3 regions of the Nocardioides sp. CPCC 206347 genome follow, and region 2 is predicted to be linked to each of the others. Evidence: predicted binding sites of a transcription regulator. Region 2 holds the regulator's gene; each other region holds the start of a gene.
The links. The regulator LexA, encoded in region 2, represses DNA repair genes until DNA is damaged. The targets are predictions, from matches to a motif close to TCGAACANNTGTTCGA.
Positions count from the first base shown of each region.

Region 1: the regulator LexA is predicted to act here: its motif matches at 2,746-2,761, upstream of ACOACQ_RS21920 (alpha-ketoglutarate-dependent dioxygenase AlkB).
Region 3: the regulator LexA is predicted to act here: its motif matches at 5,394-5,409, upstream of ACOACQ_RS02655 (DUF222 domain-containing protein).

Region 1 covers NZ_JBMCYZ010000008.1:74-10,641, forward strand. Annotated here, with positions in the region: gene ACOACQ_RS21900 (hypothetical protein) at 79-693, shown strand; gene ACOACQ_RS21905 (FMN-dependent NADH-azoreductase) at 711-1,376, opposite strand; gene ACOACQ_RS21910 (hypothetical protein) at 1,538-1,912, shown strand; gene ACOACQ_RS21915 (GntR family transcriptional regulator) at 1,935-2,615, opposite strand; gene ACOACQ_RS21920 (alpha-ketoglutarate-dependent dioxygenase AlkB) at 2,783-3,406, shown strand; gene ACOACQ_RS21925 (VOC family protein) at 3,437-3,841, opposite strand; gene ACOACQ_RS21930 (hypothetical protein) at 3,897-4,700, opposite strand; gene ACOACQ_RS21935 (3'(2'),5'-bisphosphate nucleotidase CysQ) at 4,715-5,506, opposite strand; gene pth (aminoacyl-tRNA hydrolase) at 5,639-6,241, opposite strand; gene ACOACQ_RS21945 (50S ribosomal protein L25/general stress protein Ctc) at 6,352-6,978, opposite strand; gene ACOACQ_RS21950 (MarR family winged helix-turn-helix transcriptional regulator) at 7,187-7,618, opposite strand; gene ACOACQ_RS21955 (maleylpyruvate isomerase family mycothiol-dependent enzyme) at 7,710-8,345, shown strand; gene ACOACQ_RS21960 (AAA family ATPase) at 8,466-9,638, shown strand; gene ACOACQ_RS21965 (ribose-phosphate diphosphokinase) at 9,664-10,568, opposite strand, start outside.
Region 2 covers NZ_JBMCYZ010000002.1:226,338-236,905, forward strand. Annotated here, with positions in the region: gene ACOACQ_RS07280 (ATP-dependent DNA helicase) at 1-1,179, shown strand, start outside; gene ACOACQ_RS07285 (MXAN_6640 family putative metalloprotease) at 1,160-2,809, opposite strand; gene lexA (transcriptional repressor LexA) at 2,859-3,602, opposite strand; gene ACOACQ_RS07295 (LysM peptidoglycan-binding domain-containing protein) at 3,857-4,240, shown strand; gene ACOACQ_RS07300 (hypothetical protein) at 4,355-4,684, opposite strand; gene nrdR (transcriptional regulator NrdR) at 4,979-5,455, shown strand; gene ACOACQ_RS07310 (vitamin B12-dependent ribonucleotide reductase) at 5,581-8,505, shown strand; gene ACOACQ_RS07315 (DEAD/DEAH box helicase) at 8,672-10,568, opposite strand, start outside.
Region 3 covers NZ_JBMCYZ010000001.1:549,039-559,606, forward strand. Annotated here, with positions in the region: gene cls (cardiolipin synthase) at 1-357, shown strand, start outside; gene ACOACQ_RS02615 (hypothetical protein) at 514-723, shown strand; gene ACOACQ_RS02620 (DUF4279 domain-containing protein) at 835-1,302, shown strand; gene ACOACQ_RS02625 (hypothetical protein) at 1,446-1,742, opposite strand; gene ACOACQ_RS02630 (hypothetical protein) at 1,914-2,225, shown strand; gene ACOACQ_RS02635 (hypothetical protein) at 2,336-2,551, opposite strand; gene ACOACQ_RS02640 (hypothetical protein) at 2,669-3,004, opposite strand; gene ACOACQ_RS02645 (hypothetical protein) at 3,082-3,309, opposite strand; gene ACOACQ_RS02650 (hypothetical protein) at 3,456-3,767, shown strand; gene ACOACQ_RS02655 (DUF222 domain-containing protein) at 3,989-5,251, opposite strand; gene ACOACQ_RS02660 (hypothetical protein) at 5,672-6,178, opposite strand; gene ACOACQ_RS02665 (imm11 family protein) at 6,192-6,746, opposite strand; gene ACOACQ_RS02670 (prepilin peptidase) at 6,814-7,629, opposite strand; gene ACOACQ_RS02675 (hypothetical protein) at 7,611-9,755, opposite strand; gene ACOACQ_RS02680 (type II secretion system protein) at 9,752-10,414, opposite strand; gene ACOACQ_RS02685 (type IV pilus modification PilV family protein) at 10,405-10,568, opposite strand, start outside.

The DNA of each region.
Region 1 (10,568 bases), on a different contig from region 2:
TGACCAACGTCCCCGGACATCACAACTAGGCAGCACCCGGCAGTGACAGGTGTCGGGGCGGTCGGTTTGAATGTCCTGATGGAGGACGACCATCCCGACCTGCCCTGGCCCCTGTCCGGAGCCGATGCGCTCCGTGACGAGATCCTCGCCGCGTACGCCGACCCGCATCGCGGGCACCACGGCACCCGGCACCTGCGTGAGGTGCTCGAGCACCTCGACACCCTGACCGGGCACGGGACGCCGTACGACCGCACGCCGGTCCTGCTGGCGGCGTGGTTCCACGATGCCGTGTACGACGGCGAGCGGGATGCCGAGGAGAGGTCAGCCAGCTGGGCGGAGGAGGCGCTGCCCGCCTTCACCGACGCCGCCACCGTGGCCGAGGTGGCCCGGCTGGTGCGGCTGACCGAGAACCACCGCCCCGAGGAGGGCGACGACAACGGCGCCGCGCTCTCGGACGCGGACCTGGCGATCCTCGCCGCGCCCACGGACCGCTACGACGCCTATGTCGCGGCGGTGCGCACGGAGTACGCCCACCTACCCGACGAGGTCTTCAACAAGGGCCGTGCCGACGTGCTGCGGGCGCTGTCGAGCAAGCCACGGCTCTTCCACACGGCGTACGGCGCCGCACACTGGGAGTCCGCGGCCCGCACGAACCTGGCGCGCGAGATCGACGCCCTCGACACCACGGCGTAGGCGCTCCGGCGCTGGCGCTACGGAGCGAGCGCCACCGCGGGCTGCGCATCCCAGGCGCCCGCCGCGACCCACGCCCGGACGTCGGCGATGGCCGCCTTGGCTGCGGCGTTGCGCAGCTCGACCGTCACGTCGCACGGCTGCACCGGGAAGAACTCGATGTCACCGATGCCAACGAAGCCGAAGATGCTGCTCAGGTAGCTCTGCACCTGGTCCAGGCTGGACATCGGTGGCTGCGAGTAGTCACCGCCCCGCGAGGTCACGCAGACCATCTTCTTGCCCTCGACCAGGCCGACCGGCTGGCCCTGCTCGTTGTAGGTGAACAGGTAGCCCGGCTGGACGATCGCGTCGATGTAGTACTTCAGCGCGTAGGGAATGCCGAAGTTCCACATCGGCACGGTCAGGACGTACAGGTCCGCGCTGAGGAACTGCTCGATGGTGCGCTCGATCTCCTGCCACGAGCCGGTGGCCGCCTCGTCGACCGGCTGTCCGGTCATCAGGGCGTACTTCGACTTGATGTTCACGCCGGCAACGGCGGGCAGGTCGGCACTGAAGAGGTCGAGCGTCGTGACCTCGAGGTCGTCGTACTTCTGGTGCAGCTCCTCGATCAGGACGCTGGAGACGCGTCCGGTGTTGGAGGCGAGACCACGCGGCGTGGCGATGATGTGCAGGAGACGGGTGCTCATGGGGACTCCAGGGGGCGCAGAATTCGGTGACCAGGACAGCGCCGGCAGGACGAGCACCGAGAACCGGACGCCAAGGACGACGCTAGTCCCGGAGCCCGTCGCGCGCCACCATCGCAACCTCCCACCCGTGCTCCGGGCAGCCCTTGGGAAACCAACGCACAATGGGCCTTGTGGACGACAGCGTGATCTACGTGGCCCGAGCGCAGGTGCTCGCCGACCTCGAGGCGCGCGCCCTCGGGACGCCGAACACGGTGACCCTCCTCGAGGAGGCCTGCTCCGAACGTCGCTGGTGGCTGGAGCAGTGGGTCGACGGGGCGCCGTACATCGGCGGCCTCATCGCCCAGGACCTCCAGGACGCCCTGGCTGACCGGTTCGGCCGCGGCACCCGCGAAGGCCTCTGGCCGGTCTGCGTGGGGTGCCAGGACGGGCCGATCCATGCGTTGCACATCGACCCCGACCTCGGTGGCCCGGATCCGCAGTGGGTCTGCGAGGAGACCGGCCAGACGGTCGCACCGCTGGGCGGCCTGAGCAGCTGACGGGTCCACGCGGGCGTCGGCGTCAGTCGCGCAGCAACAGGCCCACCGAGTACTGGTCGCTCCGGTAGATCGTCCGCGACACCTCGATCGGGATGTCGCGCCACATCGCGCGCCGTGAACGCCGCAGCACCACACCACCGACGGGGAGGTCGAGCAGGCGGGCCTCGACGTCCGTCGCCGTGCGGGCCGCGATGTCGTCCTCGGCCCACGTCGGCCGCACCCCGCGGGCGGCCAGGTCGTCGTACAGGCTGGCAGGCAGCTTCTCGAGAAGACCCGGGACCATGTGGTCCGGCAGGAAGGCGTCCGACAGGCACACGGGGCGGCCGTCCACGAGACGCAGCCGTTGCCAGTGGACGACCGTCTCGTCGGGCCGCAGGCGCAGTGCTCCGGCGACGGACGGGCTCGGGGCGAGGCGCTCGGCGACGACCGTGCGCGAGTCGGCCACCAGGCCCTTGCCCGCCATGTCCTCGGTGAAGCCGGAGACACCGGTGGGGACCCGACGCGGCGCGGCGACGAAGGTGCCGCGTCCGGGGAACCGTTCGAGGACGCCCTCGCCGACCAGGGCGTCGAGCGCCTGGCGCACGGTCATCCGGGCGACTCCGAACCGGTCCACCAGGTCGCGTTCGGACGGCGCCGCGGTGCCCGGAACGCTGCCACGGACGAGGTCGCGGACGTACTCACGGATCTCCACGTGCTTGAGCATGCGTCTTGTCGAACCCCCCTGGACCGGTGACACATTCCGGACAGTAGGAGGGGGTCGGGGACGCGTCCGGCGAACACCGATTTATTTGCCCGAACCATCGGATTCGTGGACACCGACACGCCCACGGCATACGAACACCTGTTCGATCGGGTCGTACGATGGATCGCATGGCGGTGGACTTCCAGAGCACCCTGTTCGAGACGGTCGCGCCCGACCACACCGGCCCGATCGAGCGACGCGGCCTGAGTGACGGGGCGTGGGTCGACGTCGCCCGCAACTGGCTCCCCCACGCGGACGACGTCTTCGCGGCGCTGGTCAACGACGTCCCCTGGCGCGCGGAGCGCCGGTCGATGTACGACCGCGTTGTCGACGTACCCCGCCTGGTCCACACGTACATGATCGGTGACGACCTCCCCCACCCCGCCCTGACGGCGGCACGCGAGGACCTGTCGGCCCGGTACGGCGACGAGCTCGGCGAGCCGTTCAGGACCGCCGGGTGCTGCTACTACCGCGATGGACGCGACAGCGTCGCCTGGCACGGCGACACCATCGGGCGCGGCTCCACGCACGACACGATGGTCGCCATCGTGTCCGTCGGTGACCCCCGCAAGCTGCACCTGCGACCGCGCGACCCGGAGCGCCGGAGCGAGGGCTTCGCGGTCGAGATGGGCCACGGCGACCTCGTCGTGATGGGCGGCTCGTGCCAGCGCACGTGGGAGCACGCCGTCCCCAAGGTGGCGTCGGCCGGACCGCGGATCTCGGTCCAGTTCCGGCCCTTCAACGTCTTCTGAGCTGGAATGGCCGAGCCGGCTCGCCAGGCCTCAGGCCTCTTGGGCCGCGACCTCGGCGTCCGAGCGCAGGATGCAGAACTCGTTGCCCTCGGGGTCGGCGAGGATGACCCAGCCGGAGCCGGGCCCGTGGATGCCCCGGTGGTCGGCGACCTGCGTGGCGCCGTACTCCAGGAGGCGCGCCAGCTCCTCGTCGCGGGTGACCTCGCGCGGTCGCAGGTCGAAGTGGACGCGGTTCTTCAGCGGGGTCTTGGCGTCCGGCACCTGCAGGAAGAGGATCTCGTGGCCGGATTCCGGGTCCCGGATCGCGCACTCCACGTGACCGGGCAGGTTCGGGTCGCCCTCGATGTCGACGTAGCCGAGGACGGGCTTCCACCACTCCGAGAGCTCGTAGGCGTTGAGGCTGTCGACCGTGGTGTGCGAGATGTACGACGTCATGCGGCCACTCTCTCCAGTGAGAGGCCGCGCCACAACCGGGTTTCGGCCCGCCCGGTCAGGGGGTGACCGAGGCCGTCGGATCCACCGGGTCGACGGACTCCGTGGCCGTCTCGGTCACCGTGACCGTCTCGGTCGGGGTGCCGGAGGGCGTCGGCTCCGTCGCGTCGGTCGTGGTGGGCGACGTCTCCTGGGTCGGCGTGGTCGAGTCGGACTCGGCCGGCTCCTGGGTGGAGTCGGTCGGGGTGACCTGCTCGGTCGGTTCGTCGTCCGGCGCGGTGCGGTCCCCGAAGATCCCGGTGATCGAGGTGCGGTCGTCATCGGTTCCGCCGGTGATCGTCGAGACGCTCTTGCCTGCCAGCACCTCGATGATGCTGATCACGGCGAGCGAGAGCACGAACACGGCGACCGCGAGCAGCGCGATCCGCCGCCAGGGCAGGGCCGCCCAGCGACCCGGCTCGGCCGCTGCGGGCGGTTCGGCCGCGGGCGGACCGGTGTCGGGCTCGAGGGCACTGCTGGCCTCGTCGAGTCGCTCACGGGCCCGGGCGACGTCCTGCTCGGCGCGAGGCCCCGACGGTCGCCGCTCCGCCCGGCGCAGGTCCTGGTCCGCCAGGTTCACCTTCTGCAGGGCGACGGCCTGGACCTCGGCCATCCGCCGGCGACTCGACTCGATGCCCTGCTTGTAGAGGGCGGTACTGACGGTCGCGACGACGCTGCCGAGCGCAGCGCCGATCAGGGTGCCGGCCGCGCCGAGCGTCGAGAGCAGGACGGCCACCGTGACCGCCGCGGCTGCGCCCGCGAAGGTGGCCGGCCAGTCGATCGGCGACCGGGCCTCCTCCTGCGCGACCTTCTGCTCAGCCATGGCGGGGCGTCGGATCAGTCCGTGCCGTGCGCAGCGATGAACGCGAGGATCTGCGCGGACAGCTCCGGGCGGCACACGATCACGTCGGGCAGGTAGACGTCGGCCTGGTTGTAGACCAGTTCGCTTCCGTCCACCCGTGAGGTGAACAGGCCGGCGGCGCGGGCAACGGCCACCGGAGCGGCCGAGTCCCATTCGTACTGGCCGCCGGCGTGGACGTAGGCGTCGGCGACGTCACGGACCACCGACATCATCTTCACCCCGGCCGAGCCCATCGGCACGAGCTCGGCGTCGATCTCGGCAGCGAGCGCCTGCACGAAGGCGGGCGGGCGGGTACGGGAGACCGCGATCCGGGGCCGCGTCGACGTACGCACGGGGACGACGGGCGGGGCACCGGTGTTGAACGTCTCGCCGAGGACCGGCTGCGCGACCGCGCCGGCGATCAGGGTGCCGCCCTGCCAGAGCGCGACGTGCACGGCCCAGTCGTCGCGCGGCGGTTCGGAGAACTCGCGGGTGCCGTCGAGCGGGTCGACGATCCACACCTTGTCGGCCTGCAGCCGGGCGTCCTTGTCGGCGGCGTTCTCGAGCGCCTCCTCGGACAGGACGGCGTCGTCGGGGCGGTACGTCGCGAGCAGGTCCATCAGCAGCACGTGGGCCGCCCGGTCGCCGGCGTCCTTGAGCTCCTTGCCCTCGAGGCCCTCGGAGCGGACTTCCAGCAAGCGCTGGCCCGCGGCCTCGGCCAGCCAGGCCGCGAACCGGTGGTCATCGGCAACAACGTCAGCGGGGGGTACGCCGGGATCGAAGGTCACCCGCGCAGCGTAGCGATCGCCGAGTTGGGGTTTGTCACCGCCGAGTTGGGGTTTGTGTCCGCGCCGTCGTACACAAGGCACAACTCGGCGGTGACAAACCCCGACTCGGGCGTGACAAACCCCAAGTCGCGGCTACGAGTTGAAGCGCTGCTGGGTCTTCTCGAGGCCGTCGGCGACCAGGGACTCGACGGCATCGGCAGCGGAGTCCACCTGGAAGGGCAGCTCCTTGCGCTCGACGCCGGAGTAGTTCGACAGCACGAAGTCGGCGACGTCCTGGCGACCGGGCGGGCGGCCGATGCCGGCGCGCACCCGGTAGAAGTCACCGGTACCGAGCGAGGACCGCATCGACTTGAGGCCGTTGTGGCCGTTGTCGCCGCCACCGAGCTTGCTGCGCAGGGTGCCGAAGTCGATGTCGAGCTCGTCGTGGATCGCGATGATCCGATCGGCGGGCACCTTGTAGAAGGTGGCCAGCGCCTTGACGGCACCGCCCGACTCGTTCATGTAGGTGCGTGCCTTGGCGAGGACCACGCGCGGCGAGGTCGTGCCCGGCGCACCGAAGCGGCCCTCGACGACGTCGGCGCGGCCGGTCTTGTGGGCGCGGAAGCCGCTGCCCATCCGGCGGGCGAGCTCGTCGACCACGAGGTAGCCGATGTTGTGCCGATGCCCCGAGTACGACGGCCCGGGGTTGCCGAGCCCGACGACGAGCCACACATCGGCGCTGGTGTCGTCTGCCACGGGGACCTCCTCGGTCTCGTCGGTCTCTTCAGGAACGGCAGAACTCCCCGGCACGATGGAACGTGCCGGGGAGATCAGACGGCCCAGGAACCACCTGAGCCGGCCGAAGGTCACTCGCTGTCGCCAGCCTCGGCGGTCTCGCCCTCAGCGGCCTCGCCCTCGGCGGGGGCGGCCTCTTCTTCGCCGGTGTCGCTGTCCTGCGCGCCGGTGACGTTGACGATCAGCGTCTCCGGGTCGGTCACCAGGGTGGTGCCCTTCGGCAGCTCGATCTGGCCCGCGAGGAACTGGGTGCCGGCGGCGGCGCCCTCGATGTTGACCTCGATGGACTCGGGGATGCTCGTGGCGTCGGCCTCGACCTGGATGGTGTTGTTCTCGGTGACGACCAGCGTGTCCCGCTCGGCCTCGCCGACGACGTGGATCTGGACGTCGACGGTGGCCTTGTCGCCGCGAACGACGGCAACGAAGTCGACGTGCTCGAGGACGCGGCGGACCGGGTCGACCTGGACCTGCTTGGTCAGGGCGAGCTGGACGGTGCCGTCGATGTCGAGCTCGAGGAGCGCGTTGGCGCCGCCGTGGCGGATCGCCATCATGGTCTCGTGGCCCGGGAGGGTGACGTGGATCGGCTCGTTGCCGTGTCCGTAGACGACTGCGGGGATCTTGTTCTCGCGACGGATGCGGCGGGCGGCGCCCTTGCCGAACTCGGCGCGGATCTCGGCCTTGATCTTCTCGGTGCTCATGGGGAATCTCCTGGATCGTCTGGGTCTCGGTGGGAGCCTGCGGAAACAGGAGCGCCGCGCTTCCCTCACCCGGTGACCGGCAGGGCGCGCGGCGTCGTGACGTACTACGAGCCGGCCCAGTCGATCACGGAGTCATAGAAGCGGGAGCTCCCTCGCCGAGGCAACCGGAGAAGATTACCCACGATCCGGGGGTACGGCGAAATTCCGGTCAGCGGTAGGGGTCGGTGATCTCGCGCAGCGACTCGAGGGCTCCACGGAGCGCCGCCATCGCCTCCGGGCCGAGCCGGCTGGTCCACTCCCGCTCGATCGCGCGCTCCTCGCGCCGGGCCACCTCCCGCGCCCGGTCCCCCCGTGGGGCACCGACCACGAGCCGGGCACGGGCATCGGACGGATCGGGCACCCGGTCGACGTACCCGGCCCGGAGGAGCTGGTCCACCAGGACGCTCGCGCTCTGCTTGGTGATCCGCGCCTGCTCGGCGAGGTCGGTGATCCTGCTCCCCTGCTCCGCGACGCGCGCGGCGACGCGCGCCATCGCCGGCGTGAGGTCGTCGAACCCGGCGGCCACGATCGCTTCGTGGATCCGCTGTTCGGCGTACCGCGCACTGATGAACATCAGCAGCGCCGGGTGGGGATCGGTCACCACTCCTCCTGGGGGCTTGACGAACAAGTCAGTTCACCTGACGATAGCAGTCAGGAAGCCTGACCATCTCGTGAGCCGCCAAGGAGGTCCCATGGACAAGAGCGAGCTCTGGCGCCACATCCATGCGGAGCGGGCGGCCCTCGCCGGCCTGCTCGCCGAGCTCCCCGACGAGGACTGGTCCCACGACACGCTGTGCCCCGGGTGGACCGTCCACGACGTCGCCGCCCACGTCATCTCGACACCCCAGATCGGCTGGCGCGACATGGGCGGGCTCATGGCCCGCAACCTCGGCCGTGGCTACAACTCGATGATCTTCCGCGAGGTGAAGCGGCTCGGCGCCCGCGAGACGCGCGACAGCATCCTGTCCGACTTCGAGCGCTACGCGACCAGCACCCACCACGTCCCGACGACCACGTCGGTCGAGCCGCTGATCGACGCACTCCTGCACCACCAGGACATCGTCCGCCCGCTCGGGCGGACCCGTGAGATGCCTCCGGCAGCGGCGGCTGTCGCCGCCGACCGGGTACGACGCCTCGCGCCGCTGATGGGTACGGGCAAGCTCGTCCGGAGTGTCCGGATGGTCGCCACCGACGTGAAGTGGGCCCGCGGCAAGGGGCCGGTCGTCAGTGGGCCGATGCAGGAGCTGCTGATGATCGCATCGGGCCGGCGACCCGATCCTGCGCTGGTCGAGGGCGAGGGCACCGCACTGGTACCGACACTCACCTGAGCCGGGGCCCGGTCAGGCCAGGGAGATCACCGACCCGTACCTCCGGGCACCTTCCCCGGGAGGAGATACCGCTTTATGCTTGGGCGAAGTATAAAGACGTATCACGCTCGGGAGATCGCCATGCCGAACAATCCCTACACCCCCGGCCAGGTGCCGCGGATCCTCGCCGGCCGCACCGCGGAGATGCGGCGGATCGAGGGACTGCTCGGCCGTGTCGCGACGTTCGGCGAGCTCGGCGGTCCGCTCCTCCTGTTCCACGCACCCCGTGGCATCGGCAAGACGTCGCTGCTGCGGGCCGGCCAGCGCCGGGCCGAGGAGTCCGGCTTCGTGACCGCCTGGGTCGCGTGCTCGCGCCAGCAACCCGTCCTGCCCGAGATCGCGCACAGCATCGGCCGCGCGCTCGAGCGCGCCGACGCCGTACCCGGTGGCGCAGCCGGCAACCGGTGGCGCGGACAGCTCGATCGGCTGACGGTGGAGGTCGGACTTCCCGGGGCCAAGGTGCAGGCCGAGGTGGCGCGCAAGGAGACGACGCCGCCGCCGATGGCGGCCGTCGGCATGCTGGAGTCCCTGCTGCACGGGGCGGCGTCCTCGGTACGGAGCCGGGGAGGTGCGGGCCTGCTGCTCCTCCTCGACGAGCTGCACACCGCCTCTGCCGAGGAGATGTCCGTCCTCCTGAACACCCTGCAGAACCTCGACGGCGAACGCGCGGAGAACCCGATGGCGGCGGTCGCCGCCGGCCTCCCCGTCACCCCCGAGGCGTTGACGCGGGCCGCCACGTTCGGGGAGCGCAGCACCTTCGTCTCGCTCGACGTCCTGTCGACGGACGACGCCCGGGCGGCCCTCGTTGCGCCGGCCGAGGCCGAAGGTGTCGGGTGGACCGAGGCCGCGCTCACCGCCATCGTCAACGAGTCGCGCGGCTACCCCTACCTGCTGCAGCTGCTCGGCAGCACGACCTGGGAGGCCGCGCCACCGGACAAGGGCGCCCGGCTCACCCTCACCGCGGTGAAGCGCGGGCTACCCGTCGCCCGCGACCAGATCACCGCGATGCATCGCGCGCGCTGGGGGGCGGCCTCGCAGTCGGAGCAGAGGTTCCTCGCGGCGATGGCCGCCGCCGGCGACGGCAACGTCACCCGGGCCGCCATCGCCGCTGGCCTCGGCGTCGACTCCCGCGCGATCAGCGTTCCGCGCGAACGCCTCATCGAGAAGGGCGTGATCGAGCCCGTCGGCCACGGCCTGGTGCGGTTCACCCTGCCGGGGTTCGGTGCGTTCGTGCGGGGCCTCGACGAGGCCTGACCGGGGGTAGTCCGCAGCGCAAGCGTCAGGCGTGGCCGTCGAACATGCTCGTGACCGAGCCGTCCTCGAAGACTTCCCGGATGGCGCGGGCCACGAGCGGCGCGATCGACAGCGTGGTGAGCTTGTCGAACTGCTTCTCGGCCGGCACGGGCAGGGTGTTGGTGATGACGACCTCGACAGCGGTGCTGTTCTTGAGGCGGTCGACCGCAGGCTCGGAGAGGATCGCGTGGGTGGCAGCGATGACGACGCCTGCCGCGCCCTCGGCCATCAGCGCCTCGGCGGCCTTCACGATCGTGCCACCGGTGTCGATCATGTCGTCGGTCAGGACGCAGATCCGGTCCTTGACCTCACCGACGACCCGGTTGGCGACGGTCTCGTTCGGACGATCGGTGCGACGGGTCTTGTGGATGAACGCCAGCGGCGCCCCACCGAGGCGTGCGGACCAGCGCTCGGCGACCTTGATCCGGCCGGCGTCCGGCGAGACCACGGCGAGCGGCTGGTCGCCGTACTTGGACTTGATGTAGTCCGCGAGCAGCGGCAGCGCCATGAGGTGGTCGACGGGGCCGTCGAAGAAGCCCTGGAGCTGGTCGGCGTGCAGGTCGACGGTGATGATCCGGTCGGCACCGGCGCTCTTGAACATGTCGGCGATCAGGCGCGCGGAGATCGGCTCACGACCGCGGTGCTTCTTGTCCTGGCGGCTGTAGCCCCAGAACGGCATGACCACGGTGATCCGCTTGGCGGACGCGCGCTTGAGCGCGTCGACCATGATCAGGTGCTCCATGATCCACTCGTTGATCGGAGTGGTGTGGCTCTGGATCACGAACGCGTCGCAGCCGCGAACCGACTCCTCGTAGCGCACGTAGATCTCGCCGTTGGCGAACTCGTAGGCCTGGGTCGGCACGAGAGGCTGTCCCAGGAGCTCGGCGACCT
Region 2 (10,568 bases):
CTCGCCGACGCTGCCGACGCACTGCGCGCTGCCGTCTCCGAGGCCAGCCCCGGCCGCTTCGAGACGCTGCCCGAGGAGCTGTCCGACGCCCTCGTCCTGGTGCGCGATGCCGCCCGGGCCTGCGCGTCCGCATTCCCCAAGGCCGAGGCCGGCAGCGAGCCGGACCCGGCCTTCACCCAGGCCAAGGGCATGGTGCAGGAGGTCTTCGCGACCGCCGAGCGGATGGCGGCGTGCTCGGAGTCCGACGTGCTGTGGCGCACCGAGGGCACCGACCGGATCCCGCCGACCCTGTGCGTCGCGCCGCTGCAGGTGTGGGGCCCGATGCGCGACAAGCTGCTGACCGACAACACGGTGGTGCTGACCTCGGCGACCCTGATGCTCGGCGGCGACTTCGACTCGATCGCCACCTCGGTCGGCCTCAAGCCCAGCGAACGCTCACGCGAGGCGTCGGTGGTTGAGGTGCGAGGAGCGTCAGCGACGAGCCTCGAAACCTCCGACAAGCAGCCCTGGCGCGGCATCGACGTCGGCAGCCCCTTCGACTACCCCCGCCAGGGCATCCTCTACGTCGCCCGGCACCTGCCACCGCCGGGCCGCGACGGCCTCGCGAAGGCCCAGCTCGACGAGATCACCGAGCTGGTCGACGCCGCCGACGGCCGCACGCTGGGGCTGTTCTCCAGCCGACGTGCCGCCGAGGCCGCGGCCGAGCACGTGCGCACCGCCCTGCCGCACCTCACCACGCTGGCCCAGGGCGACGCCCAGCTCCCGGAGCTCGCCCGCCAGTTCGTCGAGGACCCGCACACCTGCCTGTTCGGCACGCTCGGCCTGTGGCAGGGGCTCGACGTCCCGGGGGACACCTGCCAGCTGGTCATCATCGACCGCATCCCGTTCCCGCGCCCGGACGACCCGTTGATGAGTGCCCGTTCGAAGGCGGCCGACAAGGCCGGCGGCAACGGCTTCATGCAGGTCTCCGCGACCCATGCGGCGCTGCTGCTCGCGCAGGGTTCGGGTCGCTTGATCCGTACGACGTCCGACCGTGGCGTGGTCGCCGTACTCGACCCCCGGCTCGCGACCGCCCGCTACGGCTCGTTCCTCAAGTCGAGCCTGCCGCCCATGTGGGCGACGACCGACCCGGCCATGGTCCGGGCTGCGTTGAAGCGGCTCAGCCGCGCACAGCCTTGACCACGACGCTCTGGTAGACGCCGTCGTCCTTCGGCAGGCCGCCGCAGGTCCACTGGTAGTCGCGCGTACCGCAGTTGACGTAGCGCGTGCTGGCGCTGACCGCAGCCACCTCGACCCAGTCGACGGCTCCACCGAAGGAGTACGACGACACGCCATCGCCCGTGCTGTTGAGTGCGACGATCTTGGCGACCGGCGCCTGGCCCTTCTTCTTCACGGTCACGACCGCGGCGCCGCCCGCGATGATGTAGTTGAGGTTGAGCTGGACCCGCAGCTTCCATGCGCCGGTCATCTTCGGGACGAACCGGTAGTGCTTGGCGCTCAGGTGGTGCAGCTGGAAGCGCAGGCTCTTGGACGGCGCGGAGGCGCTGAGGTTGTAGGTCCCGTACAGCGGCGTGGGGGCGTAGCCGGCACCCTCGGAGTAGAACGCGGAGGGACGTCGGTTCCAGAAGGCGAACCCGGCGAACTGCACGTTCATGGTGGTGCGCAGGTCGGTCAGCGCCGAGGTGATGGCCTGGACGGAGTACTGCCCGGCGCCGGCCTTCTCCCACATCTTGCGCACGATCACGGGAAGCAGCCCCTGGGAGGTGGGGTAGCGCTCGCCGAGGTACCGGAAGAAGATCCACGATCCGTACTGCGCGAGGTTGCCCCAGCGGTCGACGGGCTGGCTGGGCACGCCGAGCGGGCCGTAGGGCAGGTAGGACCGGTTGTCGTTGATCGCGTTGAAGAGCTCGTCCTCGGCCCAGGTGGCGGTGCCCTCCATGAACCAGCCGTCCTCGTTCGCGTCGTAGGCGAACTGCACGGCGTGGAAGTACTCGTGGGCAGCGGTGACCTTGAGGTTGTCCGCCGGGGTGTGGCTCGGGTAGTCGGCGGCGCTGTAGTCGTTGTCGACGACGCAGTAGGCGGGTGCCGCACCGTGGCCGCTGATCTCCTGGTCGGTCGCGCAGTAGCCGTAGATGCCGAACTGGCCGAGCTCGGCGATGTAGACGTCGACCTTGTCGGCGCCGTTCCCGCCGATGAAGCCGTCGCCCGCGGGCCGCTGGTAGCCGGCCGTTGTGTAGGCATTCGCCACCACGGAGAAGGCCTGGGCCACGAACTCGACGTAGTCGGGGTAGTTGGCGTCGGTGCCGGACCAACGGCCGCCCGGGCCGTTCTCGGGGTCGGCGGCGCTCGCGTCGGCTCCGTCGACGTAGTGCACGCAGAGGTAGCCGGTGCACAGCGGGGTGTTCTCCGGCGTCTGGTAGCAGGGCGGGCCGGTGTTGCCCTCGCACTCGTAGCTGCCGGGAGCGTTGGCGCCGTCGGTCGGTCGCGCGAGCAGGCGCCCGGCGTCGTCCTTCTTGTCCTTGGGCAGGTCGGCGCGGCTGGCCGCCAGGTCGCGCAGGGCGAGGGTCGCGTCCTTGCCGTGGTCCTTGGCGTCCGGCATGGTCGCCGTGGCTGCCGGGTCGAGCAGGTCCTCGACCGTCTCGAGGGCCTCCTCGGCGACCTCCTGCGGGGTCTCCGCCGCGGCCGCACCCGGGTCCGCTGGGTCGCCAGGGTCGGCCTGCGCTGCGGTGCCGAGGAACGGCACGAGCAGGAGGAGGGCGAGCAGGGCGATGAGCAGCCCCGAGAAGGGCAGGTTGCTGCGGCGCGTCATGGGGAAGTTCGGCCTTCGTGGTCGACGGATTGAACCCCCTGACCTTACGTCAGACCCGGCGAAGGACCGCCGTGACCTTGCCCAGGATCGTGGCGTTGGTGCCGTCGATCGGCTCGAACGCGGGGTTGTGCGGCAGCAGCCACACCTGCCCGGCCTTGCGCTGGAACGTCTTGACCGTCGCTTCGCCGTCGATCATGGCGGCCACGATCTCGCCGTTCTCGGCGGTCGGCTGCTGGCGGATCACGACGTAGTCGCCGTCGCAGATGGCAGCGTCGATCATCGACTCGCCACTGACCTGGAGCAGGAACAGCTGGCCGTCGCCGACGAGCTGGCGGGGGAGCGGGAACACGTCCTCGACGCGCTCCTCGGCCAGGATCGGGCCACCGGCCGCGATCCGGCCGACGACCGGCACGTTGCGCGGGGTCGGCGCTGCGTCGTTGATGCCGGTGTCGTCGTACCCGTCGTGACCGGTCTCCTCGACCGTCGACATGGCGCGGCGGGCGGCCATCACCTCGGGCAGGAAGACCTCGAGGGCGCGCGGGCGGTTGGGGTCACGCTTGAGGTAGCCCTTCTCCTCCAGGGTGCGCAGCTGGTGGGCGACGCTGGAGGTGCTGGTCAGGCCGACGGCCTGGCCGATCTCGCGCATGCTCGGCGGGTAGCCGCGCTTCTCGATGCTGTCCTTGATGTGCGCGAGCACGCGCAGCTGGCGGGCGGTCAGCCCACTGGCGTCCGGGGGGCCGTCGGGCAGCTCCGTGACGGTGCTGCCACTCGTGGTCTTGGCCTTGTCAGCCATGGATGCCCTCCCAAGTCTTCCGGCAGATCGCCCGGATCGGATGTGACGACGCTAACCGATGAACGGGCCGTTCTTCAAACATCTGTTCGAAGGGCGTGTCGCGACACGCCGTCGAGTGTTTGTTCGAACAGGTACTGGATTTGTTCGAACACCTGATCTAACCTCGTACACATGTTCGATCGAACGCCTGATCGATCAGCTTCTGTCGGACGGCCTGACTAGACATGGCCCGTCCACTTCCCCCGGAGGTTTCCATGAGCACCATCACGTTCGCCCCGCAGGTCTCCACCGTTCGTCGTACGACGACGGCCCGCCCGGTGCGTGCCCGCAGCCAGCACAGCCAGGTCCGGCTGACCCGCCGCGGCCGGCTCGTGGTGCTCGCGTTCGCCTTCGCCGTGGTGATCGCGGCCGCCGTGTGGCTCGCCGCCGGTTCCGCCGCGACCCGCGAGGGCGGCGGCGCTCCCGCCGTCGAGGTGGTCACCGTGGCGCCCGGCGAGACCCTGTGGGGCCTGGCCAGCGACGTGGCCTCGACCACCGGCGACGACGTCCGCTCGGTGATGGAGCAGATCCAGCAGCTCAACACGCTCGACTCGAGCATGGTCTACGCCGGCCAGCAGCTCCGCGTTCCGACGGAGTAACCACAGCTCGCCCGTCGCTTCGACCCCGACGGGTGCAGGGGAAGACGAGGGGCGGGGTCTGGCTCATGCAGCCGGACCTCGCCCTTCGCGCTGTCCGCCCGGGCTGTCCGCGCGCTACCGAGCGGCGCGCTTGCCGCCCTTGGGAAGGCTGGGGTCGCGCTTCACGCGGGGCTGGGGGCCTTCGCTCCAGCCGACCGCACGCGAGAGGCGTACGGCGAGCATGAACGCAAGGAACAGGCAGAACATGGCGCCGACGCAGGCGATCAGCAGGAAGAACCAGGCGCTGGCCTTGCCGTCGTGGCGGGCCGTGGCGCCGAAGTCGATCGCGGCGAAGACGAGGTATCCCCAGGCCACCAGCGCGAAGGTGATCCCGACGGCAAGCAGCAGGAGATCAGGTCGAAAACCTGCCTTGGCCCGGTCTCCGGATCGCTTGCCTCCCGCCACGGCGTCATTGTGTCCGATGGGTGGCTGACGTGTCCCCTCAACCCTCCGATGGGCCGGTTCGGAGCGCAAATGAGCCCGCCCGAAAAACTTCTTCGAACTCCTTGGGGGCCGGGCTTGCACCCGTGGTGGTCGAGGCGTACGGTTACCACTACATCTAGTAGTTACAACGATGTAGTTCTCCACATCTAGTCCACAGGACGAGGGGTGGAAACGCACAGATTTCGTCCCGTTGTGCACAGGAGGCTCCCCCTCTGTCCACAGCATCCGCCACCCAGGTTCTCGTGAGGAGGGCTCATGCACTGTCCGTACTGCAAGCACAGTGACACCAAGGTCCTCGACTCGCGGGTCTCCGACGACGGCTGTGCGATCCGCCGCCGCCGGATGTGCCTGGACTGCGAGAAGCGCTTCACCACCGTCGAGGCCATGCAGCTGACGGTGCTCAAGCGTTCCGGCGCCACCGAGCCGTTCACCCGCGAGAAGGCTGTCTCGGGTGTGCGCAAGGCGTGCAAGGGACGCCCCGTCGACGAGGACGACCTGGCCCGCCTGGGCCAGGAGGTCGAGGACCAGTTGCGCCTCGCCGGCAGCCCCGAGATCGCCGCCCACGAGGTGGGCCTGGCGATCCTTTCCCCGCTTCGTCGCCTCGACGAGGTGGCCTACCTTCGCTTCGCCTCGGTCTACCGCGGGTTCGACTCCGCGGCCGACTTCGAGAACGAGATCGCTCTCCTGCGCGCCGAGCGGCAGTTGCAGAGCGAACCAGCCCCCTCGGGCTGACCACAGACGCCCGGCAGGTGGTGGGGAAGCCGCCTGCCGGGCCACCCCCCTCTCGGATTCACCGGTTTTTAGAGACACCTTTGAACAGACACCGCCGCACGACGTACCAGGAGACCAGGAGAGACATGACCGAGACGGCCAGCAACACCGAGGCAGCCACCGCAACCGGCGGCCACAAGAAGGGTCTGAAGATCGAACGGGTCTTCAGCACCGAGGGCGTGCACCCCTACGACGCCATCAACTGGGAGCGTCGCGACGTCGTCCAGCAGAACTGGAAGACCGGCGAGACCGTCTTCGAGCAGCTCGGTGTCGAGTTCCCCGACTTCTGGTCCCTCAACGCCTCGACGATCGTCACCACGAAGTACTTCCGTGGCGCCGTCGGCACCCCCGAGCGCGAGCGCGGTCTCAAGCAGCTCATCGACCGGGTGGTCTCCCGCTACACCAAGGCCGGCATCGAGAACGGCTACTTCGCGTCTGCGGTGGACGCCGAGATCTTCGACCACGAGCTGACCTGGCTGCTCGTGAACCAGTACTTCTCCTTCAACTCTCCGGTCTGGTTCAACGTCGGCACCCAGTCCCCGCAGCAGGTCTCCGCCTGCTTCATCCTGTCGGTGGATGACTCGATGGACTCGATCCTGAACTGGTACAAGGAAGAGGGCTTCATCTTCAAGGGCGGCTCCGGTGCCGGCCTGAACCTCTCCCGCATCCGCTCCTCCAAGGAGCTGCTGTCCTCCGGTGGTACGGCGAGCGGCCCGGTCTCCTTCATGCGCGGTGCCGACGCCTCGGCGGGCACCATCAAGTCGGGCGGCGCCACGCGTCGTGCGGCCAAGATGGTCGTGCTCGACGTCGACCACCCCGACATCGAGGAGTTCGTCGAGACCAAGTGGCGCGAAGAGGACAAGATCCGCGCCCTGCGTGACGCCGGCTTCGACATGGACCTGGGCGGCAAGGACATCACGTCCGTGCAGTACCAGAACGCCAACAACTCGGTCCGCGTCAACGACGAGTTCATGACGGCCGTCGAAGAGGGTCGCGAGTTCGGCCTGCGTTCGCGCAAGGACGGCTCGGTCATCGAGACCGTCGACGCCCGCACCCTGTTCCGCAAGATCAGCGAGGCCGCCTGGGCCTGCGCCGACCCGGGCCTGCAGTACGACGACACGATCAACGACTGGCACACCAACCCGGAGACGGGCCGGATCACCGCGTCCAACCCGTGCTCGGAGTACATGTCGCTCGACAACTCCTCGTGCAACCTCGCCTCGCTTAACCTGATGAAGTTCCTCAAGGACGACGACACGTTCGACGCGCCGCTGTTCGCGAAGGCCGTCGAGCTGATCATCACCGCGATGGACATCTCGATCTGCTTCGCCGACTTCCCGACCGAGCCGATCGCCCAGACGACCCGCGACTACCGCCAGCTCGGCATCGGGTACGCCAACCTCGGCGCCCTGCTGATGGCGATGGGCCTGGGCTACGACTCCGACGGTGGCCGCGCGATGGCAGCCACCATCACCTCCCTGATGACCGGTACGTCGTACCGTCGTTCGGCGGAGCTGGCCGCGATCGTCGGTCCGTACGCCGGCTACGCCCGCAACGCCGAGGCCCACAACCGGGTGATGCGCAAGCACCAGGCGGCCAACGACACGGTCCGCACGCTGCACATCTCCGACGCCGAGGTGCACAAGCTGGCTTCCGCCGAGTGGGCGCAGGTCGTCGAGCTCGGCAAGACCAACGGCTTCCGCAACGCGCAGGCCTCGGTGCTCGCGCCGACCGGCACCATCGGCTTCATGATGGACTGCGACACGACCGGCATCGAGCCGGACTTCTCGCTGGTCAAGTTCAAGAAGCTCGTCGGTGGCGGCTCGATGCAGATCGTCAACCAGACGATCCCGCGTGCGCTGCGCAAGCTGGGCTACGACGCCGAGAAGGTGGAGGCGATCGTTGCCTACATCGCCGAGCACGGCCACGTCGTCGACGCTCCGGGCCTGAAGACCGAGCACTACGAGATCTTCGACACCGCGATGGGCGAGCGTTCGCTCAAGCCCATGGGCCACGTGAAGATGATGGCGGCCTGCCAGCCGTTCCTCTCGGGCGCGATCTCCAAGACGGTCAACCTGCCGGAGTCCGCTTCGGTCGAGGAGATCGAGCAGATCTACATGGAGTCGTGGAAGCTCGGCCTCAAGGCCACCGCGATCTACCGCGACAACTGCAAGGTCGGCCAGCCCCTGGCCGACGGTGGCGGCAAGGCCAAGAAGGACGCCGCTGACGCTGCCGACGCCGCGGATGCCGCCAAGGTCATCGAGAAGGTCGTGGAGAAGGTCGTCTACGCCCCGACCCGCAAGCGCCTCCCGAAGTCCCGCCTGGCCCGCACCACCTCGTTCACGGTGGCCGGTGCCCAGGGCTACATGACCTCGGGTGCGCACGACGACAAGACGCTCGGCGAGATCTTCCTCAAGCTCGGCAAGCAGGGCTCGACCCTGGCCGGCGTGATGGACGCCTTCTCGATCGCGGTCTCGATCGGCCTGCAGTACGGCGTCCCGCTGGAGACCTACGTCTCGAAGTTCACCAACCTGCGCTTCGAGCCCGCCGGCCTCACCGACGACCCGGACGTGCGCATGGCGCAGTCGATCATGGACTACGTCTTCCGCCGCCTGGCGCTGGACTACCTGTCCTTCGACGACCGCTCCGCCCTCGGCATCTACTCCGCCGAGGAGCGCCAGCGCCACCTCGAGACCGGCTCCTACGAGCCCCTCGAGGAGGACATCGGCAGCCCGTCCGAGCTGATCGACGCCCCGGTGGTTGAGGTGCGAGGAGCGCAAGCGACGAGCCTCGAAACCTCCGAGCCCACCGACGCCGAGATCGTCGAGGACCCGCTGGCCGGTGCCCCCGCCGTCGAGGTCAAGGTCGCCAAGACCACGGCCGAGCTCCTCGAGCAGCTCACCGGCACCGCCGTCGACAGCCCGCTGTGCCTCACCTGTGGCACGAAGATGCGGCCCGCTGGCTCGTGCTACGTGTGCGAAGGGTGCGGCAGCACCAGCGGCTGCAGCTGACAGCAAGGTCGTCGAGTAGCCCGAGCCGTTAGGCGAGGGCGTATCGAGACACACGAAGGCCCGGTCACCTCTTGCGAGGGGGCCGGGCCTTCGGCGTTGGGATCATTGGCCGAGATTGGATCAACCAGGTTGATCCGATCCCAGCCAATAACGGGCTGACGAGAAGCTAAAGCGTCACCGTGGGGTGGAAGTAGTCGAACAGTGCCGACTCGATCGGTTCGTCGAAACGCAACAGCATTTTCACGACAGGGAGCTGGTTACCCTTGCCGTCGGTCATCGTGGTGTCCTCGGCGTCGTACGCCGTTGGGCTACCGAGGTAGTAGAAGTCCTTGCCCTCGGCATCGTCCTTCTTCACGAACACGTGGAGGTCGAGTTCGTTGGCAGCAATGGCCCGCTCGACGGGGCTCTTGAGGTGCCGCTGGGACTTGGTGAACCACACCATCGTTGAGCGATCCACGATGGCGTCCTCGTAGGCGGTGCTCGCAGAGACGTCATCAGCCTTGTGGAGGGTGACGAAGATCGGGCAGACGCCTTGGGCCATGTCGGCCTTGTAGCCGTAGATCGTTGATGTCCACTTCCGAGGGAGGGACAGGAGTCGCGTGGCTTCCTTGCGGCCGTACTGCATTCCCGGGGTGAACGGGACGTCGCGTCGATACCGGTCGCTGACTAGCGCGATGCCCGTCTTGAGGATGTCGGCCACAGCGTTGCGGAAAGTCTTGTTGCCCTCGTAGGCGGCGACGACGTCAGCCCTGAGACGAACGTCGTCCCCCGTGCGTTCGACGACGCCCCGCGTGTAGCGCTTCAAGTCCGCCTCAGCGTGGTGGGCCAGAGTGAACGTGTCGACGGCACCCTCGACAACGGCGCGAGTCGACGGCAAGCCTTCGTCGGCGCATACCTCGCGAAGTCGTTGGATCGACGATGGTCCGTCGAGCAGAGTGCGAAGGATGACGAACTCATGCAAGCGCCGGGCGGTGAGTACCTCGTGGCTCAGTAGCCCAAGCGCGCGGTCTTCGGTGTCGGTGAATCCGTGATCCTCGCCCAGAGTGGCCTTGAGCAGTGCAGGAAAGTGAGCGCGATCAGTCGCGAGGAGAACGGGGTCGACGGACTCGAACCGGTAGAAGTCCCAAAGCTCCGGCAGCCCGCCCACACGGTTACTCATCCCTGTGATGGCAACCTTCAAGCGAGCCGCGTTGTTCAGGGTGGTGTCGCCAATGGACTGGAGCACCCGTTCTTGCGAGACCTTGTCGAAGCGCACGCTGGAGAGTCCAGGCAGAACGCCCGTCTCCTCGGCCGCGATCAGGTTCTTGCGCAGCGATTCCTTGTTGAGGGACTCGTCGCCGAACAGTGCGATCGGGATGAGGAAGTTGTTGGCGTAGTTCCCGATCACATCGATGACGACGAGGTACTCCTTGCCGTCGGCCTTGCGAAGCCCGCGGCCGAGTTGCTGGACGAAGACAATCGCTGACTGCGTCTGGCGAAGCAGGATCACCTGGTTGACCGAGGGGATGTCGACCCCTTCGTTGAAGACGTCGACCGTCAGGATGTAGTCGATGGCGCCACGTTCGAGTTCCTCGACCACGTGCTCTCGGTAGGGAATCGAGTCCGTACCTGTCAGCGCGACCGTGCGAAGTTGTTTCCCTCGCAGAGTGCGTTGGTTCAGGGCCTGAGCTAGGGCGTGGGCTTCATCCTTGCGGCTGCAGAAGATCAGGCCTCGTGGTGCGACACCTGCCTGGCCGTACTTGGTGATGGCTTCGAGCAGGTGGTCGACGCGCTCGGGAGTGATGAGGAACGCGAGATCGGAGTCCGCGGTTGCGGTCGTTCCGTCGTCGAGGGTGACGTCCGCGACGCCGTAGTAGTGGAACGGACTCAGCATGTCTGCCTCGAGAGCGTGAGTCAGACGAATCTCGTACGGCACGTTGTAGTCGAAGAGTTCGTAGACGTTGAAGCCGTCGGTGCGCTCGGGAGTCGCGGTCATGCCGAGCAGGAACTCTGGCTGGAAGTAGTCGATGACGCGACGGTGGGAGATGGCACCGGCACGGTGTGCTTCGTCAACGATCACGTAG
Region 3 (10,568 bases), on a different contig from region 2:
GAGGTCGCCGACCAGTTCATGGTCGGGCACGCGCAGGCGTCGTACTATCGCGCGCTGCTGGAAGCCGGCGTCCGGATCCACCGCTACCCGGCCCCGCTGATCCTGCACGCGAAGCACTTCACCATCGACGACACGGTGGCCGTGATCGGGTCGAGCAACATGGACATGCGTTCGTTCGGCCTCAACTACGAGGTGTCGCTGATGCTCCCGGACCCTGCCGTGGTGGCGCGGATGCGCGAGGTCGAGGACGGCTATCGCGCGCTGTCGAAGGAGCTCACGCTGGCCGACTGGGACCGCCGGCCGCGCACAGTGCGGTTCGTCGACAATGTCATGCGCCTCACGGCCGCCCTCCAGTAGTCAATTGTGATGGGACCTTGTCCCGCTTTCGGCCTGACCTTGCCCTCCCCCATTGCGCCGGTGTGATGCAGCGTGGATATTCGAGGAACAGGGCCTGAGGGAGATCGCAAAGGGTCCTGAACACTGAGGACTCGGGCAGAAGCTGGGGGAGCAACCATGAGCGCACTCGCGTCCGAAACCGTCCTGGAGCAGGGCTCGGAGGTCCAGACCGGCCCGCGCCTGTCGCCCGAGCTCGAGGAGGTCATCCTCGAGATCGCCGCCTCCGAGCGTGCCCTCGACGACTTCCTCTCCCGCAGCGACCGCCTGCACGACAGCAACATCCAGCACGACCCGTCGTCCTGCCTGGTCTGCTTCTCCGGCCGCTGACCCGCTGACCCGCTGACCCGCAAGCTCGTCGAGCAGTCGCGAGGAACGAGCGACGTATCGAGACGCCTCGCCGGTCGAGGGGGTTGCGCAGCAACTTGCGACACTTGGCCCATGCGGATGAGCCAGTACGTCTACTTTGCGCTGGGGAGCAACGAGACGACTGGGGCTGAGATCTCCGCTCACCTCGGCATGGAGCCTGATGCGGTCAGGGTTCAGGGAAGCGACAGCAGCGATCCGCTCCGCCCCGCAAGCCACTCCTGGAAGATCTCCTGCGAAACGCTCGGACTTCGGCTGGATGAACAGATATCCGAGGTGCTCGATCGCATCGCGCCGGTCGCGGATCGCGTCCGTGCGCTTGTCGAACGCGGCGACGTCAGCGCGTGCCTTCAGGTCGTGCGGTACTTCAATGATGAGGACGGCGAGGAGGAGTCGCTCGGTGAGCCGGTCACCGATGACGACGGGCACGAGTGGGAGAAGATGGCCGGCCAGCATCAGCTGTTGGGATGGTCGATGGAGCGCGAACAGCTCGAGCTTCTGGTGGCCATGGGCGCAGACATCGACGCAGATGAGTACGGCTGATGAGGGTCTCGATCCTTGGGCTGCCTCTGTCAGCCTCCGCCCGGACGGCGGCATGGTCGATCGGAGCGGGTTAACGAGATCTCGGCCTCAAGCGCGCCGCCGGAGCGGATCCTTGCTGTAGGACTGAAACGGTGGTTCAGCCGTCATCTCTGAAGACCTGGCCAGGATCCCGAACCTCGCCACTGCATTTCGTCAGCACGACGCCACACAAACCCCTGCGGGTCGGCTGCGGCGTGTTCCGCCTCGCTGGCCTTGATCCTGATGTCATCGAGTACCGAGGCGTGCCAGACACCCAACGCTCCGGCACGTGCAACTGCAGCCTCTGGCTCGTCTGATGCAACAAGCAATGCAATCGGATCGCAACCCTCGACGGGTTCGCCGCCCCAGATGAACTGCACGTGCAGATCAGCCGTGCGCTGACGCCGCTGCCGGAACTTCATCTGCACGACCTTACGGCCGGCTGCTCGCTGATCGTCACGACCGTCCTGTTCGCAGCATGTCCGTGCGTCTCGGATCTATCAGGAGCGGCACGCAGGCGCTGTCTACGTCGACAAGGTAACCGGTCCATCAATCTGTCAGACAGAGGCGGCTCCGCTGGGCATGATCGGTTCATGCAGAGTTCTGATGGCTCCCGACGTTTCAGTCGGGAGTCGCTGGCCACCTGCCTAACGGGTCTCCTACTGACCGGCTTGGTCGCAAGGCTGGCCGTCCACGACGGCGACTCCTACTACTCCGGATCTGAGTTCCAAAAGTGGCTGGAAGTCGTCGGGACCGTGACCGCCTGTTTCCTGACCGCCGGACTCTTTCTCATCCGCCGTCCTGTCGGCCGAGGCATCTTGCTCGGGACAGTCTCGGCTGCAGTCCTTCTTGCGTGTGCGGTGTTCGCGGAGGCCTACATCTCCGTAACAACAGGGCCGTACTGACCGGCGGAGCGAGTCGCACTCGCCTGTCGGCAGCTTTCAGGCCAACCGGTAGCCGGATCGAGACTCCGCTTCGACGGCGGCATGGTCGGGCGTCGGAGGATGTCTCGTCCCTACTCGGGGCGGTCGTAGTAGACGGACATTGTGAGGTCGTCTTCGCCGTCGGTGACCTCGGATCGGAACGTGACGTCGTAGATCTCGATGTCGCCGAGTCCATCAATCGTGTCGGCAACTCGGCGAAGCAGCGCTGCCACGTCTCCCTGTCCAGCTCCGGAAGGATTGCTCTGCGAGAAGGTGAACATGGTGGAGATATCCCGTGGATCGGTCACATCTGATGCTCGCACGATTCGCTGCCGTCGTGCGCCCATGTGCCCGCCCGTGCGGGTTCCCGCACCGACAGCGGCATGGTCCGGCGTTCCGCTCCGACAGCGGCTTGGTCGGGCGCTTCAGTGCGGTTGATCCGGCAACTCCGGTGTTGGTTCCCACCGCAGGAAGACCCACATCTCGTCGCCCTGAAGATCGCGATCTGCGTGGTCGACAGCAACGAACTCGGTAGACATGTCGGGCAGGAAGTCCGCCAAGAAGTACGCCTCCGACTCAGATACACACTCGCGCTGCAACGGGCCAGCGTCGCCTTCGTACAGGAACCGAGCGACAACGTGCGCTCCGCGATCCAACTCTCCCGAGTACTCCACTGCCACGCCACGGAGGTCCTGAGTCACGTGCTCCCAAAGCGCCCGTTGCATCGACAGCAGGATCTCGGTTCTTAGGCCGTCGCTCATGCGTCGCAGTCTGCCCGAGTGCCGGAACTCGTGACCGCACGTCGGCACGGCCGATCAGCTGCAAGAGCGCGAAGGGCTCAGGGCTGTGCAGCGAGGATCGCTCGACCGAGGGCCGTTGCGCGAACCCACAGACCACCGTCATTCCACGACCCAACCTGGTTGACGAAGTCCTGCATCTCCATCCATCGGAGCTGGCGAGTCAACTGAGCCTTGTTTAAGCCACAAGTGTCGAGCAGATGCGCACCGCTTGCCTCGCCACCGCACTCCACGACCGTCGCGAGGATCTCGGCGACCTTCGAGGTCACGGTTGGCTCAAAGGGCACGCGCACATGTTGTCACGGGTAGGTCTCGCGGCAGGCTGAGTTCGCGCTCTGCATGCCGCTCCCCGTTCGGGCAGATCCCGCTCCGACAGCGGCATGACAGGGCAGTCCATCGGTGCAACGATCCATCCATGCCGAGGTGGGTGCGGTCGCACTGGGATGAAGGGGACGTAACCTTCCTCTGGGAAGTCGCAGATGACGGCTGGATCACGCGATCCGTCGAACTGGCGGGGTCTGAACGCCGCCCGCGGGCTGCAGCTGCACTTGATGAGGTTGTCGCCGCGCGTGACGCCAGTGGGATCGCTGCGGTCCAGGCGTATGAGGGCCGGTACGGCATTGCTCCGGAGAAGCCCCTCCAAGACTGGGACTTCCCGCATGACGACATCGACAAGTCTGAGTTCGAGCGCGAGTGGGGCGAAGCTCGCAAAGTGCTCGACGACTAGGTGCGATGCGCGGCTCCGCTCCCGTCGCGGCACAGTCGGACGGAACGGGTGCGCGTCGTACCTGACGAATCTGTCCTGTTTTGGCCGTTCGGACGACAGATTCGTCAGGTGCGTTGAGCCGAGGAGGCCGCACGGTCCTCGGCAGATCCGCGCAGTTCCGGGGCACGCCAAAACGGCGCCTGCCGCGACGTCACCTTCATCGAGTTCCGACGAGCCACGGCCTATCTCCGTCGGTGAAACCTGACATTCCCATTCGCCAACAACTCGTGCGAGTACGCATGGTCGTGAATCCGGTGATGGTGGTGGCTGCAGAAGCAGATCCCGTCCTCGAGGTCGGTCTTCCCACCCTTTGACCACGGTTTCAGGTGGTGGGCCTCGGTCCACGCGGCCGGGACGTCGCAGCCCTCGGCACGGCAGCCCTTGTCACGTAAGCGGAGGGCCTTGCGCTGCGCCTTGGAGAACAGCCGTTGCGACCGGCCGAGATCGAGCACCTGACCCTTGCCGCCGAGCACCACCGGGATGATCGATGCCTGGCAGGCGAGCCGCCGGGCCTCGGATGCCGAGATCTCGTCGCCCTCGGACAACAGCCCCGCCGTGGCCAGCTCCGCCAGGAGCTGTTCCAGCGTCATCGTGACCATCACCGTCGTGGCGTCCCCGCCATGCTCCGGCAGGTTGTCGGGGTCCAGCGCCTCCAGGAGCGCGGCGAGCGCCCACGCGTACGCCCGGTGTTGCGGCACCCGCTCCCCCTCGTTGGTCGAGGAGGTTGCGCCGCAACCGTCTCGAGACCAGCGCCGCGGTGACGTGTACGCCTGCAGGTAAGCCTTCAACCGGTTCGCCACCGACGTCGGCAGCACGCCCCAAACACGGGTCCGCCCATCACCCAGGTCGCGGAACTTAAGCGACGCCTTCTCCCGCGCGGCGGCCTCCTCGGCCTCGAGCTGCCTGCCAGCCTCTTCCTCGGCAATCTCGGGCGCGACCACCCCGAGGACGTGCCGCGCGATCTTGCGCAGCTCGCGCGGCCGGAAGTCGGCGGCGTACCCGACCAGGGTCCGCTCAGCCGCGGCGAGCACCTCCGGCCCGAGCTCCTTGGGCAGCGCATCGACGCCGGCCACGATCACACGGGCCTGCGCCTGCGACACCCCGCCCTCACGCATCCCGGCAGCGACCAGCGGCCGTTCCTCCAGCGCTTTCGCCAGGTGCAGGTCGGCGCGCGCGGCTGCCGGGTCTGCCTTCGTTGCCTGCGAGAACCACGCTGCGGCGTCGTACGCACCCGCCTCGTCGGCCACGTCGTCGGAACTCGCCAGAACCCGCAACCGGAGCTCTGCCAGCGCCGCTTCCCCAGCGGCCAGCCCCACCAGAGCGGCCTTCTTCTCATCGGTCGACATGAAGATCGGCTGTACGTCGGCGACATCGGCGACCGCGTTCGAGACCGTCTGGACGCACGCCATAATCGGGTGAACACCCGTGGCGACGGTGGCGGTCATGTCTTCTCCTGCGGACGAGCACGGCTACAACACGTGTCGCCCGACCGGCGGCCCTTCCTTGGGCACTGACTGTCCCGACCTGGACTCGGCCTCGACACCCTCCTCCCCGCACGGGGCTCCGGCTGTCGTGACCTACGGTCAATCGTACACCCGTTCGAACCCGCGGGAAACCCCAAGCCGCAGAAATTTTGAACAAACTCCGGGTCACACCGCAGGTAAAACGAGGCAGGCTTGGTACTGATTCACCAATTCAGGCCGTGGCGGCCGCTCCATGCAGGGGACACTGCACGGGATTGCGACCACCACGGCCTGTTGAAGACATTCCATCATTCGGCAGGCCCTGTGCCGATCCCGCTTTTCCGATGTCCACACTTCCGCTGGTCGGCGACGAGCCAGGCGACCTGTGGCTCGTTCTGGACCTCACATCGACACACGAACTGCAGTCGTCTGAGTTCCGGCGTCAGGCTCAAGCGTCTGCTGTATGTCGATTCGAACGTTCGCGGTTTCTGAACGCGTCACCAGCCAGACCCCAGGAGCCGCGATCGCCTGTGCGAGGGGCTCGACCTCGAACTGCTGGGCCATCCCAGGGTCACCCACGAACAACAGGTGCGACGGCACGCCAAGAATCTTCAAATGCTGCCACTCCCGGTCCGATGGTTCGTCGAACGCAATGACCAGCCTGCGACACAAGCCGTGATCCGTGTCGGCCTCGACGGGAAACTCATCATCTCCGCCGGTATCAATCAGAACAGCGTGAGTCGTGGCGACCCAACCACAACTGGGAAGCGGCACTCTGCCGCTCCACCACGGCTTGGTTTCTTCCAGGCCGATGTCGGTATCGCAGGCATCAGCGAACAACAGCATCCCGGAATCCACGCCAATGGCGAGTGCCACCTCAGCTCCCGCCTCCCCCTCCGCCTCGCTCACGGACATGTCTCGGTCACACGACTTCACCATAAGGACCGAAGTTGAGCCCAGTGCATCCAGAACTCCTGTACGCATCGGCGACCGACGGAGTTGCCCAGATGCTTCGAGGTGTTTGGGGGATGGTGAACATCTTTGGGTCGGTGATCCGGTCGGACAGCCACACGGCGCGCTGGATCGTTTTGATGTTGCCGCGTGAGCCGCGGTTGAACTGTGAGGCATCGGGGTCAAGCGCGTCTATACGGGTCTGAACTCGCATCAACCAGTACGGCTCTTCGTTAACGGCCACGGGCAGGAAATCGAGGTCCTCTCCGGCGACGTCGTGCATGACCTCCCGCAGCGCCGGTGAAACGAGAGGCTGGGCGATGCCATTCAGCCAGACGGCGTCAACGCGGCCTTGTGCACGAAGATAGAAGTTGTACGTCGAAGGCTGATCCGGGCGTCCTTCTTCGACGTAGGCCATGAATGCCATCCAGTCGATGTGCGCATTTTTCGGATGGGCCGGAAGGAACTCGGGGTAGTCAGGATCTGGCGTGGGATACAGCTTGTCGATCTGGCTGAGTCCGCTCACGGGAGTTCCACCCCAAATCCTGCCCACTTGTCGGGCTCGAGACTGTCCCGCCTTGACTGACACATGACTAGTACCCGATCAGTTCCAGGTAATAGTCCCCCAGGCCCCCCGCGCCCAGGATCGCGGCGAACGCGCCGAGGATCATGAACGGCCCGAACGGCACCGCCGTCTTGCGCCCGGCCTTGCCGCCGGCCATCAGCAGCACCCCGGCAACGGCGCCGAGCAGGAACCCCATGAACGCGCCGACGAGGAACGTCCCCCACGTCAGGTACGCGGTCATCCCGCCGACGATCCCGGACAGCTTCACGTCACCGAAGCCCATGCCCCCGGGCGCGATCAGCCAGACGATGAAGAAGAACGCACCGAGGATCGCCGCGCCTTCGAGCGCGCGCAGCAGCGCTCCCCCGTCCCAGTCGATCAGCAGCAGACCCGCCAGGACGACGTACGACGGCAGGACGATCTTGTCCGGCAGACGCTGGACGTCCAGGTCGATGAGCGCGAGCGCGATCCCGATGGCCACGAAGGTGAGGTACGCCGGCAGCAACCGCAGTCCCTGCTCGTCGGTGCCGAGCCGCAGCGCGACCAGCGCGAACGCCACGCCCGTCCCGAGCTCGACCAGCGGGTACCGCGCACTGATCGGCTCCCCGCAGTCGAAGCACTTCCCCCGCAGGACCAGCCACCCGAGCACCGGCACGTTGTGCCGGTTCCGGATCTCGTGCCCGCACCTCGGGCACGCCGACGGTGGGCTGACGATCGACTCCCCCGCCGGCACGCGGTGCGCGACGACGTTGAGGAACGACCCGATATTCAACCCGAGAAGGCCGGCGAAGACTGGGACGAAGACGCTGAGGATCTCCTGCGTGGTCAGTTCTGCTCCGCCCAACTGAGAACCTTGATCTGTCGCACACCGGGTTCGGGGATGCCCTCGAAGGTACCGGAAGTGTCGTACGGCGGATCGGTGATCATCACGCGCGCTGTCAGGGCGTGCTTGCCACCAGTGGCGCAGGTCCCGGCCTGGACACAGACGTAGACCTTGAGGTCGACCACCGTCACCTTGTTCCCGAGCCCGACCCCTGCGTCGGGGATCGAGACCAGCGGGTACCCGAACGTCTGGGACGGCTGTGCCTTGAAGTCGACGCCCCGGGCGACCAGGCCCCAGCGGAACGCGACCAGCGCATCGTCGAACGAACCGGGAACGAGTCGGACGAATCCGTTCGGTGCGAAGGTGGCTCCCTGGATCACGAACTCGCCGTGGAAGTTACCCGCCGGAGCATTGATGAACATGATGTTGTCAGTTGCGGCGCGGAGCGTCGGCGGCACGTAGGTCACCGACAGGGTGACTGCGTCGATGACCAGGGTGTCGGCCGCCGCCGCGTCGAGAAGTCGCAGCTCGAGGGTCGGCCGAGTGGCGTTGAACGAGCCACCCTGGAGCTGGGTGCGAAGCTGCGACGCGATGTCGGCCGAACCCCACTCGGTGGTGGTCGGAGTCGGCGTCGGGCTCGGAGCGCTGATCGCCACGTTCGACGGGGTCTGGCCGTTGACGGTGACCGTGAGGTTTCGCGCGCTGGACTTGCGGTACTTCACCCGAACCTGTGCCGAGGTGATGTCAGACCCGGCCGGAATGGCAGACAGGCCCGGGAAGTCGCGCAGGTCCATGCCCACGTCGTCGTTGTTGCCGGCGACGAGCCAGGAGTAGCTGAGCGCATCGGGCGACGCGATCGCGTTGCGGATGGTCGTTCCGGCAGGAGTCGGGACGCCAGTGGTCCACTTGAACCCGCCACCGTTTCCGGTCTTCTGGTCGACGGTGCCAGCACTCGCTTCAGGAACCACGACAGGGCTCGCCGTCGAACCCGACTGCTGCTGGTAGAGCGTCATGGGCGCGTCGCCGCCGTTGGTGGGGCCGCACAGCTCGACGTGCGCTGTGTCGCTCACCGTGATCCGGCTGTTGTTGCCGAAGACGAACTGGACTCCGTTGCCGGAGTTCCGGCTGATCGGGCTGACACACCGGCCGGGGATCGAAGGATCCGAGGGCGAGGTGATGTCGCCACCGAGGACGGTCGTCGTGATGTTCCACGTGTTGCTGCCGGAGTGCTCCTCATCGACGAAGTCGAAGTAGTACTGCCCGCTTGCGAAGTAGGCCGTGCCGCAGTTGTTGACGGCAGCGCTCAGTGCCGCCGCGTTGTTGTAGAAGCCGGGCTGGAAGTTGCAGCCCATGCTGCTGGCGTCGCGATAGGTCGGCACCGAAGACAACGGGGAGGTCGGCGTAGCAGGAACCGGCACTGTGCCTGCGGCGTTGCAGAACCGCTGCTCCACCCCGTTGTCATCGACACCCGCGACGATGTCTCCGCTGCAGGCGCCTTCTGCCCTCACGTAGCCGTCGGTCACCAGTGATCCCGATTCGACGGTGATGAAGGACTTCGAGGCGACACCACCACGGACAGGAAGCGGCGCATCGCCACCGGTGCCGAGCGGGTTGACGGTGATGCCCTGGTACGCGCCCGAGGTGCCGACAGTGGTCAGCGCGCGCGCGAAAGCATCAGTCGGGTCAGGATCCTCGATCCCGACCCCACTGCCACCACCGAAGATCCCGGTCCCGGGAACGCTGGAGCATTCCACGCGCGCCGATGAGGCACTGGTCTGGTCGCCCGCGGCCGGATAGAGGTTGTTCAGTTCGAGATTGTTGTCCGGGTTCTCCCCTACCGCGCCGAAACAGCCGGTGCCGTCGGCGTTGTTGGTGTAGACCCAGTTGTCCCACGCTCCGGGGAACGTGGGGTCGGTCCATCCGGGCGCATTGGCACCCTGGCGGAGGTTGTTGATCGCGATCTTGGCTGCCGCGTCGGCCGCGTAGGTGGTTCCCGCGACCCCGCGCAGCGCGACCGTGGTCCGGAAGTTCGTCCAGCCGTGGGACAGCATCACTCCGGTGACGACAGCGATGGTGGTGATGACGAGCAGTGCGACCACCAGCATCATGCCGGAGTCCTCACGCAATTTCCGCAGGCGCTTGATCATCCCTGCCTCCGATCAGCGGTCACGGTGGTGGTGTACCCGGTGCTGGTGGGCTCCGAGGTGTCCCGGACGGTGAACTGCATCGACACCCGGTTGGGTGGCGACGCGGCGGTGCAGGTGGAGTCGCACGTGACCGTCGGGGTCCCGGTCAGGTTGTGGGCCACCGTCAGGGGCGCTGCCTCGACGCCGGCCTTGCAACGCACGCGCTGGAGCTTGTACGGCGCACTTCCGCCGACCCGCACGTAGGCCACCTCCTGCGCGGTCGAGGTCCAGGCGTTGGCCGGGACGGACGACCCGACCGTGAACTCCGTCCAGGCGAAGGCAACGACCACCGTTCCGACCGTGCTTCCGCAGCCGCCCGGCCCGGCCGCGCCGACGTAGACCGATTGTGAGCTCGGGACCGGGTTGCTGACATCACTCGGGGTGAAGGAGCGCCGCCCCAGGCTGCTGACGTCCGCCTGCCAGTAGGTCGAGATGAACTGCTGGTCGGTCGACTCTCCCAGTCGTGCCCGCGTGTTTCCACTGACCTTGAGGTACTGGATGACCACGCCGAACAGGACCACGGCAATGATCCCGAGGATCGAGACGGTGATCACCATCTCGACGAGGGTGAAGCCGTCTTCACGTCGCAGCCAGCGCGACCGCTTCCAGGTCATGCGCATGGGTTGCTCGCCGAGGTCGTGGCAGCACCGTTGCAGGGCTGCCGCAGGATGACGGTGAGGGTCTCCGACGCACCATGCGAAGTGTCACCGGGAGTGGTGACCCTCAGATTGAGCCGCTGGATGCCAAGACCCGTGCAGGCACCCCACGCGCTGC